DNA from 3 places in the Streptomyces sp. NPDC048353 genome. Region 1 is predicted to be linked to each of the others. Evidence: riboswitches for the same ligand, from Rfam matches in the RefSeq annotation. Region 1 holds a riboswitch; each other region holds the start of a gene.
What was found. Region 1 has a riboswitch for cyclic di-AMP ahead of ACZ6RC_RS30810 (M23 family metallopeptidase). Riboswitches for the same ligand answer to the same signal wherever they lie in the genome.

Region 1 (4,268 bases):
TATACGGCCCGGTCGTTAATTCCGGACGTTCGCGGTGTATACGACATGTTGCGAAGCCCTCACACCGCCGCGCGCGGGGCGCTTCGGCCGGTGCAGCGCCGGTGAGCGTTCGGCGTGCAGGGCGGTCAGGGCGCGGGCCCGCTCGGCGTCGCCGCGGGCCACCGCGTCGACGATCGCTCCGTGCTCGGCCCAGGCCTCGACCGGCTGCGCGGCCGGCTCGATCGCGTACATCCAGGCGATCTTGTGCCGCAGCTGGGTGAGCAGCGCGGTGAGCGCCGGGCTGCCGGAGGCCTGCGCGAGGGTCTCGTGGAACCAGCCGTCCAGGGAGCGCAGGTCTTCGCCCTGGCCGCGCCTGGCCCGCTCCTGCCCCAGCCTGACCAGGCCCCGCAGCACTTTGAGGTGGGCCTCCGTGCGGCGCTGGGCGGCGCGGGCGGCCCCCAGCGGCTCCAGGAGCGCCCGCATGTCCAGGAGGTCCGCCGCCTCCTGCTCGGTGGGCTCGGCGACATGGGCGCCCGCGTGCCGGCGGGTGACCACGAAGCCCTCCGACTCCAGGGTGCGCAGCGCCTCGCGGACCGGGACGCGGGAGACTCCGTACCGGCGTGCCAGCTGCTCCTCCGTCAGCCGGCTTCCGCACGCGAAGACACCGGAGACGATGTCGTCCCGAATCGCCGTGCATACCGAATGCGCGGGGATGCGCATGTTCGACCTCCGCCTTTTCCGCGCGAAAACCATCCGATGGACGTCTGTTCGTCGACTCTTCGGTGACTCTATTGCAGCGGGGCGGTATTTCCGATGGCTACCGGGGATTCATGGATGTCTTTTGGCCGAGAAAAAGCCCCGGCTCGGTACGAGCCGGGGCTTTTTCGACCGGGCCGTGGGGCGGCCCGTGCGTTCGGACGCGGTCGGGTCAGACGTTCACACCGCGGGCGCGCAGGTACGCGACGGGGTTGATGTCGGAGCCGTACTCGGCGCTCGTGCGGGCCTCGAAGTGCAGGTGCGGGCCCGTGGAGTTGCCGGTCGAGCCGGAGATGCCGATGCGGTCGCCGGGGGTCACGGTCTCGCCGACCGAGACACTGATGGCCGAGAGGTGACCGTACTGGGTGTACGTACCGTCGTTCATCCGGATGACGATGTTGTTGCCGTACGCGCCGCCCCAGCCGGCCTCGACCACGGTGCCGGCGCCGACGGAGACGACCTCGCTGCCGTAGGAGGCGTGGAAGTCGACGCCCGAGTGGCTGCCGGAGGACCAGAGGGAGCCGCCGGTCTGGTAGCCGGTGCTGACGTACGAGCCGGCCACGGGGAGCTGGAAGGAGTTCAGGCGCTTGCGCTCGGCCTCCCGGGCGGCGCGCTCCTTGGCCTCGCGGATCTCCTTTGCGCGGGCCTCGGCCTTGCGCTTCGCCTCCGCCTTCGCGCGGGCCTCGGCCTTGGCCTTGGCTATCGCCTCGACGGCTTCCCGCTCCTGCTCGGCGGCCTGGACGTCGATCCGGTCCGCCAGCGACTCGGAGACGACGGCCATGTTCATGCCGGTGTCCTCGAGCGCGCGGGTGTCCGTGTCGGCGGCGAGCGCCGGGGAAGCGAGGGTTCCGATGACCCCGGTGGTGGCGATGGTGGCGACGCCGGCGATGCCCGCGCTGCGGCGCGCCAGACGGCTCGGACCACGATGCTTCCCGGTGGCACGGGTGAACGCCATGTAGTGGCTGATCCTTTCCTTCCTTCTCGCCTACCGGGTTAGCTGACGGGTTCGGAGCAGGAAGGTCTCCTACGGGCCCCTCCGCACGGGTGCGAAGGCGTCCGATTCACCCCAGGGACTTCATGGGTCCCCGGCTCCCCAGGCTCGCGCCTGACGGGGACTCGGCGATGACTGTCCGATGCCACGGGTGTGGCGGGTGCAACTGGCGAACAGCCGGATTGACGCTAAGCGGACCGTCTTTCAATCGGCAAACGGACTCGCCGGTTTGTAAGACATGCCACAGGTCAGACAGGCATCCTCTCCCTCAATACGGACAAACGATCAATATGGGCGAGGACCCCGACGTATGGTGACGTCGGGGTCCTCGCCGGAGCGCGCGTTCCGCTCCGTTCAGCCCTCGTTCGGCCGGTCGGCCCGTGCCCGGTTCTCGTCCGGAGCGCGCTCCGCCGGTCGGCCTCCCGGTGCTCGATCAGCCGGTGACGACGGTGACTTCGCCGATGCCGAGCGCCCGCACGGGCTCCTCGATCTGCGCCGCGTCGCCGACGAGCACGGTCACCAGACGGTCCACCGGGAAGGCGTTGACGACCGCCGCCGTCGCCTCCACCGTGCCCGTCTCGGCCAGGCGCGCGTACAACTGCGCCTGGAAATCGTCCGGAAGGTGCTGCTCGACCTGGTCGGCGAGCGTCCCGGCGACGGAGGCGGCGGTCTCGTACTTCAACGGCGCCACGCCCACCAGGTTCTGCACCGCCACGTCGCGCTCCGCGTCGGTCAGCCCCTCGGCGGCGAGGGTGCGCAGCACCTTCCACAGGTCGTCAAGTGCCGGACCGGTGTTGGGGGTGTCGACCGAACCGCTGATGGCGAGCATCGCGGCGCCGTTGCCCGCGCCGTCGGAGCGCAGCACCTGGCCGAAGGACCGCACGCCGTAGGTGTAGCCCTTCTCCTCGCGCAGGACGCGGTCCAGGCGGGAGGTGAGGGTGCCCCCGAGGCAGTACGTGCCGAGGACCTGGGCCGGCCAGACCCGGTCGTGCCGGTCGGCGCCGACCCTGCCGATCAGCAGCTGCGTCTGGACCGCCCCGGGGCGGTTGACGATGACCACGCGGCCGGTGTCGTCGGCCGTGATCGGCGGGACGGGGCGCGGCTCGGCGGTGTCGCCGGTCCACGCGCCGAGCGTCTCGGCGAGGACCTTGTCCAGGTCGACGTCGGTCAGGTCGCCCACGACCACGGCGGTGGCCGTGGCGGGCCGGACGTGCGCCGTGAAGAAGGCGCGGACGGCCGTGGCGTCGATCGCGGCGACGGTCTCCTCGGTGCCCTGGCGCGGCCGGGACATGCGCGAACCGGCCGGGAACAGCTCCTTGGAGAGCTGCTTGGCCGCCCTGCGGGCCGGGTTGGCCGTCTCGTGCGGGATCTCGTCGAGCCGGTTGCGCACCAGCCGCTCGATCTCGGTGTCGACGAAGGCCGGGGCGATCAGGGCCTCGGCGAGCAGGCCGAGCGCCTTGGGCAGCCGCGAGACGGGAACCTCGAGGGAGACCCGTACGCCCGGATGGTCCGCGTGGGCGTCGAGGGTGGCCCCGCAACGCTCCAGCTCCGCCGCGAACTCCTCGGCCGAGTGCTTGTCGGTGCCTTCGGACAGGGCCCGCGACATGATCGTGGCGACGCCGTCCAGACCCTCCGGCTCGGCCTCCAGGGGGGCTTCGAGGAAGATCTCGACGGCCACCACCTGCTGGCCCGGACGGTGGCAGCGCAGCACCGTCAGGCCGTTGTCCAGGGCCCCCCGCTCCGGAGCCGGGAAGGCCCAGGGGCGGGCCGTGCCCGGCTGCGGCTGCGGGTGGAAGTCCATGCTCGTCAAAGACGCGGCAGCGTCGCTCACTGGTCCGCTCCCTCTTCCTCGTCGTTCTCGCTGTCGCTGTCGCTCTGCTCGGCGGTCACCGGTTCGTAGACGAGCACCGCGCGGTTGTCGGGACGCAGCCGGGCCGCGGCGACGGCCCGCACCTCGTCCGCGGTGACGTCCAGGACGCGGTTGACGGCGGTCAGGGCGAGCTGCGGGTCGCCGAACAGCACCGCGAAGCGGCACAGTTCGTCGGCGCGGCCGGCGACCGTGCCGAGCCGGTCGAGCCACTCCCGCTCCAACTGCGCCTGGGCACGCTCCATCTCCTCGGGCGTGGGGCCCTCGGAGGCGAAACGGGCCAGCTCCTCGTCGACGGCGGCCTCGATCTCGGGGACCTCCACACCGCCGGAGGTCTTCACGTCCAGCCAGCCCAGCGAGGGAGCACCGGCCAGGCGCAGCAGGCCGAAGCCGGCCGCGACGGCCGTGCGGTCGCGGCGGACCAGCCGGTTGTGGAGCCGGGAGGACTCGCCGCCGCCGAGGACGGTCAGGGCCAGGTCGGCGGCGTCGCACTCGCGCGTGCCGTCGTGCGGGAGGCGGTAGGCGGCCATCAGCGCGCGCGCCGGGACCTCCTCCTCCACGACCTCGCGCAGCTGCTCGCCGATAGTCTCGGACAGCGTGCCGTCGCGCGGCGGACGCTTGCCGTCGTGGGACGGGATGGAGCCGAAGTACTTCTCGATCCAGGCGAGGGTCTGC
Region 2 (4,268 bases), on a different contig from region 1:
CGGTTCCTACCGCGCCGCCCTGCGCCCGCGCGCCTGCCCGCTCTCCGTCTGCGACTGCCACATCGGCTACGTCCATCTGGAGTCGCTGCCGCTGTACGACGTGTTCGCGGGCGGGGTCCTGGAGCGGATCCCGGCGGCGCCGCCGGGCGGTCCTAGAGGGGCATGAGGTCGGGCCGCTTGGCCGCCACGTGGTCGCCCGAGCTCTCGCCCCGCAGCCGGCGGCCGATCCACGGCACGAGGTACTCCCTGGCCCACAGGATGTCGTCGCGGCGCAGGTCGAGCGCGCCGCGCGGGGGCAGGGGCGGCCACGGCTGGTCCGGGTCGGCCGGTACCTCGATGCCGAGGACCTGGGCGGCGCGGAGCGCGACGCGGGTGTGTCCCTCGGGCGAGAGGTGCAGCCGGTCACCGTCCCAAGCCCGCCTGTCCTGGACGGACTTGAGCGACCACAGGTCCAGGACCGGGCAGCCGTAGCGGTCGGCGATGGACCGGACGTGGGCGGTGTAGGTGGCGATCTTGCCGCGCAGATGGCGCAGCACGGGTACGTCGCGGGTGTCGAAACCGGTGGTCACCATGACCGTGCCGACGGCGGAGGTGAGGTCGGCGACGGCGCGCTCGAAGCGTTCGGCGACGGCGTCCGGGTCGCTGCCGGGCCGGATGATGTCGTTGCCGCCCGCGCAGAAGGTCACCAGGTCGGGGGCGAGCTGCTTCGCCCGCGGGACCTGCTCCGCCACGATCTGGTCGAGGAGGCGTCCGCGCACGGCCAGATTGGCGTAACGGAACGCGTCGTTCTCCGGCAGCCGGTCGGCGAGGAGGACCGCGAAACGGTCCGCCCAGCCGAGGAAGCTCCCGCCGGGGCCGGGGTCTCCCACGCCCTCGGTGAAGCTGTCTCCGATCGCCGCGTACGACCCGAATACGTCCATGTCTCTTGATCTCGAATCGTCTGCCACGGGAGCACATCTTTCCTTTACGGGTGTGACCTACGCGACCGTAAGGAGGGGTTGACGGAGGGTGAGATATGCCACCGGTCAAGATTGCGCCAAGGCGGAATACGCGAAGGGCCCGGCACGAAGGTGCCGGGCCCGGTGCGCACCCGGAGAGAAGGCGATTCCGGGTGGGGTGCGTCAGATACCGACGCCCTTCTGGCGGAGGTACTCGAGCGGGTCGATGTCCGAGCCGTAGCTCGGCCCGGTGCGCATCTCGAAGTGGAGGTGCGGGCCGCTGGAGTTGCCGGTGGAGCCCGACAGGCCGATCTCGTCGCCGCCGCTGACGGACTGGCCGGTGGAGACGGAGAGGGAGGAGAGGTGGGCGTACTGCGAGTAGGTGCCGTCCGCGTGCTGGATGACGACCTCGTTGCCGTACGAACCGCTCCAGCCGGCGGAGTGGACGGTGCCCGCGCCGACGGCCTTGACGGAGGTGCCGGAGGAGGCCATGAAGTCGACGCCGGTGTGGTAGCCGGAGGACCACATGGAGCCCGAGGCGCGGTACTGGGTGGAGATGCCGCCGCTGACGGGGGCGACCCAGCCGGAGGACGCGGCCTGGGCGGGCTGCTCCTGGGCGGGCGCCGGCTCGGTGCGCTCGGCGCTGCGGGAGCTGCGGGTCTCGGACGCGTCGGCGGAGGACTTCTCGGCCTTGGGGGCGGCCTTCGGCGCGGCCTTGGGGGCCTTGGCCTTCGGGGCGGGCGCCTCGGCCGTCGACTTCGCGCCGATGCTGAGCTTCATGCCGGGGAAGATCAGCGAGGGGTTCTCGCCGACGACCTGGCGGTTGTCCTGGTAGAGCTTCTTCCAGCCGCCGGCCAGGTGGTGCTCGGAGGCGATCTTGGACAGGTAGTCGCCCGCCACGACGGAGTACGTCGTGGGCTTCGCCTTGGCGGCGGCGGGGGCGGCCGGCGCCTTCGCGGGAGCGGCGGCCACGGCGGCGACGGCCTGCTCGGGGGTCACGGTCGGGGCGGACTTCTCGGCGGCGTGGGCTCCGGTCGCGCCGAGGAGCGGCAGGGCGACGACGGCGCCGCCCGTTCCGGCGGCGACGAATCCGCGCGTGATCGGGTTGACCTTGGGACGGCGGTGCTTACCCTTCGCGGGCATGGCGAATTCCTCTCCGTCGCCTACGAGGTGAGCTGTCGGGTTCGGGCTGGAGTTGCCCGGTCGCGATCGCTCGCGACTTCACCCCAAGCCGTTCCGGATCGACCGGATCGGCGTACTACCTGGGTCCCCCGCTCCTGCCGTACGTGGGTGGGTGCGGATTCCGGACGGTGGCAGGATTCGGCGGTCCGACCGGATTGACGGTGACCGTAGACGAGCGGGGTCGGCGTGAACAAGCCGCTCTTTTCCCCGCCCATTCGGAGGAGCGATTTACGTCCGGAATTCCGGTCACCCTCCGTGGATGCGGGACTCTCGACATCCTTTTCTCGCAGGGCGTTTGCGGAAGACGATCAGGCACGGTCCGTCACCTGTGAGACGCTGCTCACGCGTCGAAACCCATCTCCCCTGCAATCAGGGCGCGTTATCACCAAGGCCCTAATTCGGACAGAACACCCATTCCCGTCCGAGGGGTGTGCGCCCGGCTCGCCACCCGGAATGATTGCCCCTGGAACCGATCTCGTATCGTCGAAGTCCGCCAACCTTCAGGAGCACTCGTGACGCAGCAGCTGCCCCAGGTCTCGTCGACCGAACCCGAGCTGACCGGGGTCCGCAATTTCCGGGACGTGGGCGGCCTGCCGACCGAGGACGGCGGGTCGGTCCGGTTCGGACGCCTCTACCGCAGCGGCCACCTCGCCCATGCCACCGAGGACGACGCGGCCTTCCTCGCCGGCCTGGGGCTGCACACCGTCTTCGACTTCCGCAACGCGGCCGACCGGAAGGTGGAGGGCGCGGACGTCGAGCTGCCCGGCGTGCGGAACGTGAACATCCCGCTCAACGACCCGGCGGACGGCAAGGAGTTCTGGAAGCTGGTCAGCGGCGGCGAACTGGATCAGCTGCGCGAGGCGCTCGGCGACGGCAAGGCGGCCGACCGAATGTCCGATTCCTACCGGAAGATGGTGGTCGAGCGGACGGCGGAGCACAGCCGCGTCCTGCACGCGATGGCCGACGACAGCGTTCCCGCGCTGATGCACTGCGCCGCCGGGAAGGACCGGGCGGGGCTCTCCATCGCGATCTCGCTGCTCGCGGTGGGCGTCGAGCGGGAGGCGATCGAGGCGGACTACGTCAAGTCGAACGACCCGCACCGCCGCTACAAGATCCGCCGCAGCTCCACCTCGGCGGACGCCATGGCGCCCGAGGTGATGGAGCTGCTGAGCCCCCTCTTCGACGCGCGGGTGGAGTACCTCCGGGCGGCCTTCGAGACGATGGAGCAGACCTGGGGCACGGTCGAGGCGTATCTCTCGCAGGGCCTCGGGCTCTCCCCGGAGACACGGGAGCGCCTGCGCCGGAGCCTGGTGACCGGGCCCACCGAGGTCTGAGCGGCCGGGACCGGCGCGACGAGCGAGCGGGGCCGGGCCCGGAGGCCCGGCCCCGCTCCTGGTCCGCTACTGGTTCTGGCCGCCGAGCAGGAACAGCAGGTAGAGGAAGCCGGCGAAGAGGTGCCCGGCCACCAGATAGGCGAAGAGCCGCAGGACCAGGCCCTTGGGGAACTTGCCGCCCCCACGCTCCTCGCCGGTGACCGCAGTTGATTTGTCGGACATGTCGGATCCCTTCCGGGGGCTCATCGCGGGCGGGCGGTCGTGTCGCCGAGACAGGTCTCGGCCGCGGGGCTCTGCATCAGCGTGTGGACGAAGAGCAGGTCGGCGCCCCCGCGCGTGGCGGCGCCGATGCGGTGGGGCGTGAGCGAGTCGAAATGGGCGCTGTCGCCCGGGTCGAGGACGTGCACGGCGCCGCCGAGGGAGAGCCGCACCCGCCCGTCGATCACGTGCAGCCACTCCTCGCCGGGGTGGACGCGCACGATGTCGGAGCGGGTGGCGTACGGCACGTGGACGCGGAGCGCCTGCAGGGCGCGGCCGGCTCCGCCCGCCTGGTGGTAGATCCAGCCGTCGGCCTCGACCGGCTCGGACCGGCCGGCGCGGATGACCGGGTCGCGCTCGGGGGGCACCTCGCCGAGGAGCGCGGAGACCGTCGTACCGTAGATACGGGCCAGCGCGAGCAGCATCGGCAGCGAGGGCTGGCGCCGGCCGGTCTCCAGGCGCGAGAGGTGCGCCGGGGAGAGCCCGGCCCGCCGGGCCGCGACTTCCAAGGTGAGCCCGCGCCGTCGGCGCAGCCCCCGCAGCTGGGGGGCCATGT
Region 3 (4,268 bases), on a different contig from region 1:
ACACGGTACGGGACCGGGTGCGGGGACGTACGGAAGCTACCTGCGGGAGGTCGTTCAGCCCTTGAAGCGGGGGAACGCGCTGCGGCCGGCGTAGACCGCGGCGTCGTCGAGGATCTCCTCGATGCGCAGCAGCTGGTTGTACTTGGCGACGCGCTCGGAGCGGGCCGGGGCGCCGGTCTTGATCTGGCCGCAGTTGGTGGCGACGGCGAGGTCGGCGATGGTGACGTCCTCGGTCTCGCCGGAGCGGTGGGACATCATGCACTTGAAGCCGTTGCGCTGGGCCAGCTCGACGGCGTCCAGGGTCTCGGTCAGCGAACCGATCTGGTTGACCTTCACCAGGAGGGCGTTGGCGGACGCCTCCTCGATGCCGCGGGCCAGGCGCTCCGGGTTGGTGACGAAGAGGTCGTCGCCGACGAGCTGCACCTTGGCGCCGAGCTTCTCGGTGATGACCTTCCAGCCGGCCCAGTCGTCCTCGAACAGCGGGTCCTCGATGGAGACCAGCGGGTAGGAGGCGACGAGCTCCTCGTAGTACTCGGTCATCTCGGCGGCCGAGCGGGACTTGCCCTCGAACTCGTACGAGCCGTCCTTGTAGAACTCGGAGGCGGCGCAGTCGAGCGCGAGCGCGATGTCCTTGCCCGGGACGTAGCCGGCCTGCTTGATGGCCTCGAGGATGAGGTCGAGCGCGGCGCGGTTGGAGTCCAGGTTCGGGGCGAAGCCGCCCTCGTCGCCCAGGCCGGTGGAGAGGCCCTTGGTCTTCAGGACGGACTTGAGGGTGTGGTAGACCTCCGTGCCCCAGCGCAGCGCCTCGGAGAAGGACTCCGCGCCGATCGGGGCGATCATGAACTCCTGGATGTCCACGTTGGAGTCGGCGTGCGAGCCGCCGTTCAGGATGTTCATCATCGGAACGGGCAGCAGGTGCGCGTTCGGGCCGCCGAGGTAGCGGAAGAGCGGCAGGTCCGACGCCTCGGAGGCGGCGTGCGCGACGGCGAGGGAGACGCCGAGGATGGCGTTGGCGCCGAGCGAGGACTTGTCCGGGGTGGCGTCCAGGTCGAACATCGCCTGGTCGATCAGGCGCTGCTCGGTGGCGTCGTAGCCGACGAGCTCCGGGCCGATCTGCTCGATGACGGCGAGGACGGCCTTCTCGACACCCTTGCCCTGGTAGCGGTTCGGGTCACCGTCGCGAAGCTCGAGGGCCTCGAACGCACCGGTGGAGGCGCCGGACGGAACAGCAGCACGGCCGGTGCTGCCGTCGTCGAGGCCGACCTCGACCTCGACCGTGGGGTTGCCTCGGGAGTCCAGGATTTCCCGGGCTACGACGACGTCGATGGACGGCACGAGCATCTCCTTCTGGGATGTGAAGCTAGATGTGAAGCATGCGGCGCAGGGTCTCTTTGGCCTTGCGGCAAGAGCCTAACCGGCTCCGGGGCTCCCGTCGGCCGGGCGCCCGCCCGCTGGGACGAAAAAGGACCCGGGGGCATGCATATGGGGCCAAAGGCCCTCAGATCTACTCGGCGGTAACCACGGGTGGGGCCCGGACGCGCGGAACCCCGGCCCGCAGCGCTCGGGGGAAGGGCGCTGCGGACCGGGGTGGTCACCGCGGGAGGGTCGTGGGGCCCGTGCGAGCCGCCGGACGCGCACGGGCCGCCGGGCTCACTTCAGGTGGAGCTGCTGGCCCGGGTAGATCAGGTCGGCGTCGTCGACGATGTCCTTGTTGAGCTCGAAGAGCTTCGCCCAGCCGCCCTTGACGTCGTGGGCGGCGGCGATGGTGCTCAGGGTGTCGTCGGCCTTGACCTTGTACTCGCCGTCACCCTTCTCGACCTTCTTGCCGGTGGGGGTGGTGACGGTCTTCTTCGGCGCGGCCTTCTTCTCCGCCTTCGGCGCGGTGCGCTTCTCGCTGCGGGTCGTCGGCTGCTCGGCCTTGCGCTCCGGCGCGGGGGCGGCCTGCTCGGCGGAGCCGCCGTCGTACGAGGCGCCGGAGAGGCCCACGCCGCAGCTCGGCCAGGCACCCTTGCCCTGGCCGGCCAGGACCTTCTCGGCGACCTGGATCTGCTGCGACTTGGAGGCCTGGTCGGCGGAGGCGGCGTACGCGGTGCCGCCGTAGGCGGCCCAGGTGGAGGCCGAGAACTGCAGGCCGCCGTAGTAGCCGTTGCCGGTGTTGATGGACCAGTTGCCGCCGGACTCGCACTGGGCGACGGCGTCCCACTCGGAGGACGTGGCGGCGGAGGCGGAGCCCGCGGTCATCAGCGGGGCGGCGACGGCGACACCGGCGACGCCGACGAGCGCGACGGCGCGGGTGGCCTTGGAAGCGCGACGGTGCTTGCCCTTACCCGAAAGCAGCATGGAGTTCTCCTCACCGACGCCTGCGAGGTGAGCTGTCGGGTTCGGACCAAGTGAGTTGTCCGGCCGCGTGACCAGCACGCGGCTCCACCCCAAGCCGGTGTTCCGGCCGTCTCTCAACGGCCGGGACCGGCGCTTACCTTGGGTCCCCCGCTCCTGCCTACGGCGCTTGCGCGACGACTGTTCCCATCGACCGACGGCAGGATTCGGCGTTCCCGGTCGACGAGGCCCGCGGTGGCGAGCGGTGTCGACCGTAAACACAGACCCCCGTGAAGTTCAAAGAGGTCCATAGGGGAGAAATCACCCCTCCTTGCCCCTGCCCAAAAGCCGTTTACGCAGGTGAGAGGCGACAGGAGCAAACTTTGCGGACGTGACACGCCAGTTGGGGCAAAGAGACCCTTGTCTCACTTGCACAGAACCGGACATACAGCCCCTAACTACCCCTGCGCGGGGACGGTTTCGGGGGTCAGGTCGAGGCTCTGGCCAGGGAGGATGAGGTCCGGGTCGGCACCCACCGTTCCACGGTTGGCGTCATAGAGGGCGGTCCAGCCGCCGGGCAGCTCGTTCTGCTGGGCGATCTCGGTGAGGTTGTCCCCCGGCTTGACGGTGTATTCGTCCGCAGTGCCGGGAGTGCCCGTATTGTCCACAGGCTTCCCGGGGGTGGCGTCCTTTGTCGTCCCGTCAGTCCCGGTCGCGCCCTCGGTCGGCTCGGCGCCCTCGGCCGGCTCGCCCGGCGAGGCGTGACGGCCGCCCTCGCGGCTCGCTTCCGTACCGCTTTCGCGCGTGGTGTCCGTTTGGCCCGGCTCTTCGGGGGCGGCGCCGCCGCGGTGCTTGCCGGTGCCGGGGGCGACCGGCTCGGACGGGGTCCCGGACTCCGGCGCGCCGGTGGCCGTGGAGGCGTCCGGCGTCGCCGGGGTGGCGGGCGCGGACGTGGCGGGCGCGGACGCCCTGGGGGTGACGGGCGCGATCGGGGAGGTCCCCGGGGTGGCGGACGCGGACGGGAGGCCGTCGGTCCGGTTCGACTCCGCGGCCGGCCCGGTGGGCTCCTCCGGCGTGATCGGAGGCCCCGGGTCGACGTCGGGGGCGGTGCCGTCGTTGGTCAGACCGGCGATCGGGGCGCAGGTGGCCCACTCGGTGCCGCCCGCGGCGAACGCCCGCTCGGCCACGGTGATCTGCTGCGCCCGGCTGGCGAGGTCCGCACTGGTCGCGTACGACAGGCCGCCGTGCCGCTCCCAGGTCTCCTGGGTGAACTGGAGTCCGCCGTAGAGCCCGTTGCCGAAGTTGGCACTCCACAGGCCACCCGATTCGCACTCGGCCACCCGGTCCCAGGTGGCGACATCGGCGGCCGAGGCGGACCCGGCGCCGAGCAACGGCAGCGCGAGAGCCGATCCGGTCACGCCTGCGGCGACGACTATGGCGGGGGCCTGGCGGGGTCTGCGGTGACGTCCGTTCCCGGAGCGCATGCGAGGTGCCTTTCGCGTGACGGCTGAGACTGCGGTGAACGTAGCGGCATTCGAACGTCAGTCACAAGTCGATGCAGCGGAGATCACGTAAAAGTCACAGTCTTGATGGGCCGTCAGCTGCCAGAACGGGTGAACTCCACCGGAAGCGTGCGCAATCCACGCATGATGAGACCTCCGCGCCACCGCAGATCCGCCGGGTCGGCGGCGAGGCGGAGGTCCGGCAGCCGGGTCAGAAGGGTGGCCAGGGCGATCTGTCCTTCGAGCCGGGCGAGGGGGGCGCCGATGCAGTAGTGGATGCCGTGGCCGTACCCCAGGTGCTGGTTGTCGCGCCGGGACAGATCGAGGGTGTCGGGCGCGTCGAACCGCGCCGGATCGCGGTCGGCGGCGGCGAGCACGACGAGGACGGGATCCCCCGCCGGAATCTGCTGCCCGCCGATCGTCAGCGGCTCCAAGGCGTAGCGCCACGTG

Region 2: it holds a riboswitch for cyclic di-AMP, as region 1 does, so the genes downstream of both, ACZ6RC_RS12450 (M23 family metallopeptidase) here and ACZ6RC_RS30810 (M23 family metallopeptidase) in region 1, are expected to answer to the same signal.
Region 3: it holds a riboswitch for cyclic di-AMP, as region 1 does, so the genes downstream of both, ACZ6RC_RS27400 (transglycosylase family protein) here and ACZ6RC_RS30810 (M23 family metallopeptidase) in region 1, are expected to answer to the same signal.

Annotation. Positions count from the first base shown of each region.
Region 1 is NZ_JBVJGU010000011.1:95,431-99,698, forward strand. Features, by position in the region: gene ACZ6RC_RS30805 (GntR family transcriptional regulator) at 16-699, opposite strand; gene ACZ6RC_RS30810 (M23 family metallopeptidase) at 908-1,690, opposite strand; cyclic di-AMP (ydaO/yuaA leader) riboswitch at 1,704-1,867, opposite strand; gene ACZ6RC_RS30815 (M16 family metallopeptidase) at 2,160-3,527, opposite strand; gene ACZ6RC_RS30820 (M16 family metallopeptidase) at 3,554-4,268, opposite strand, start outside.
Region 2 is NZ_JBVJGU010000003.1:480,936-485,203, forward strand. Features, by position in the region: gene ACZ6RC_RS12440 (STM4011 family radical SAM protein) at 1-166, shown strand, start outside; gene ACZ6RC_RS12445 (SGNH/GDSL hydrolase family protein) at 153-920, opposite strand; gene ACZ6RC_RS12450 (M23 family metallopeptidase) at 1,122-2,081, opposite strand; cyclic di-AMP (ydaO/yuaA leader) riboswitch at 2,084-2,241, opposite strand; gene ACZ6RC_RS12455 (tyrosine-protein phosphatase) at 2,633-3,454, shown strand; gene ACZ6RC_RS12460 (DUF6126 family protein) at 3,521-3,676, opposite strand; gene ACZ6RC_RS12465 (helix-turn-helix domain-containing protein) at 3,697-4,268, opposite strand, start outside.
Region 3 is NZ_JBVJGU010000008.1:276,071-280,338, reverse strand. Features, by position in the region: gene eno (phosphopyruvate hydratase) at 55-1,341, opposite strand; gene ACZ6RC_RS27400 (transglycosylase family protein) at 1,651-2,340, opposite strand; cyclic di-AMP (ydaO/yuaA leader) riboswitch at 2,343-2,515, opposite strand; gene ACZ6RC_RS27395 (transglycosylase family protein) at 2,775-3,734, opposite strand; gene ACZ6RC_RS27390 (cytochrome P450 family protein) at 3,914-4,268, opposite strand, start outside.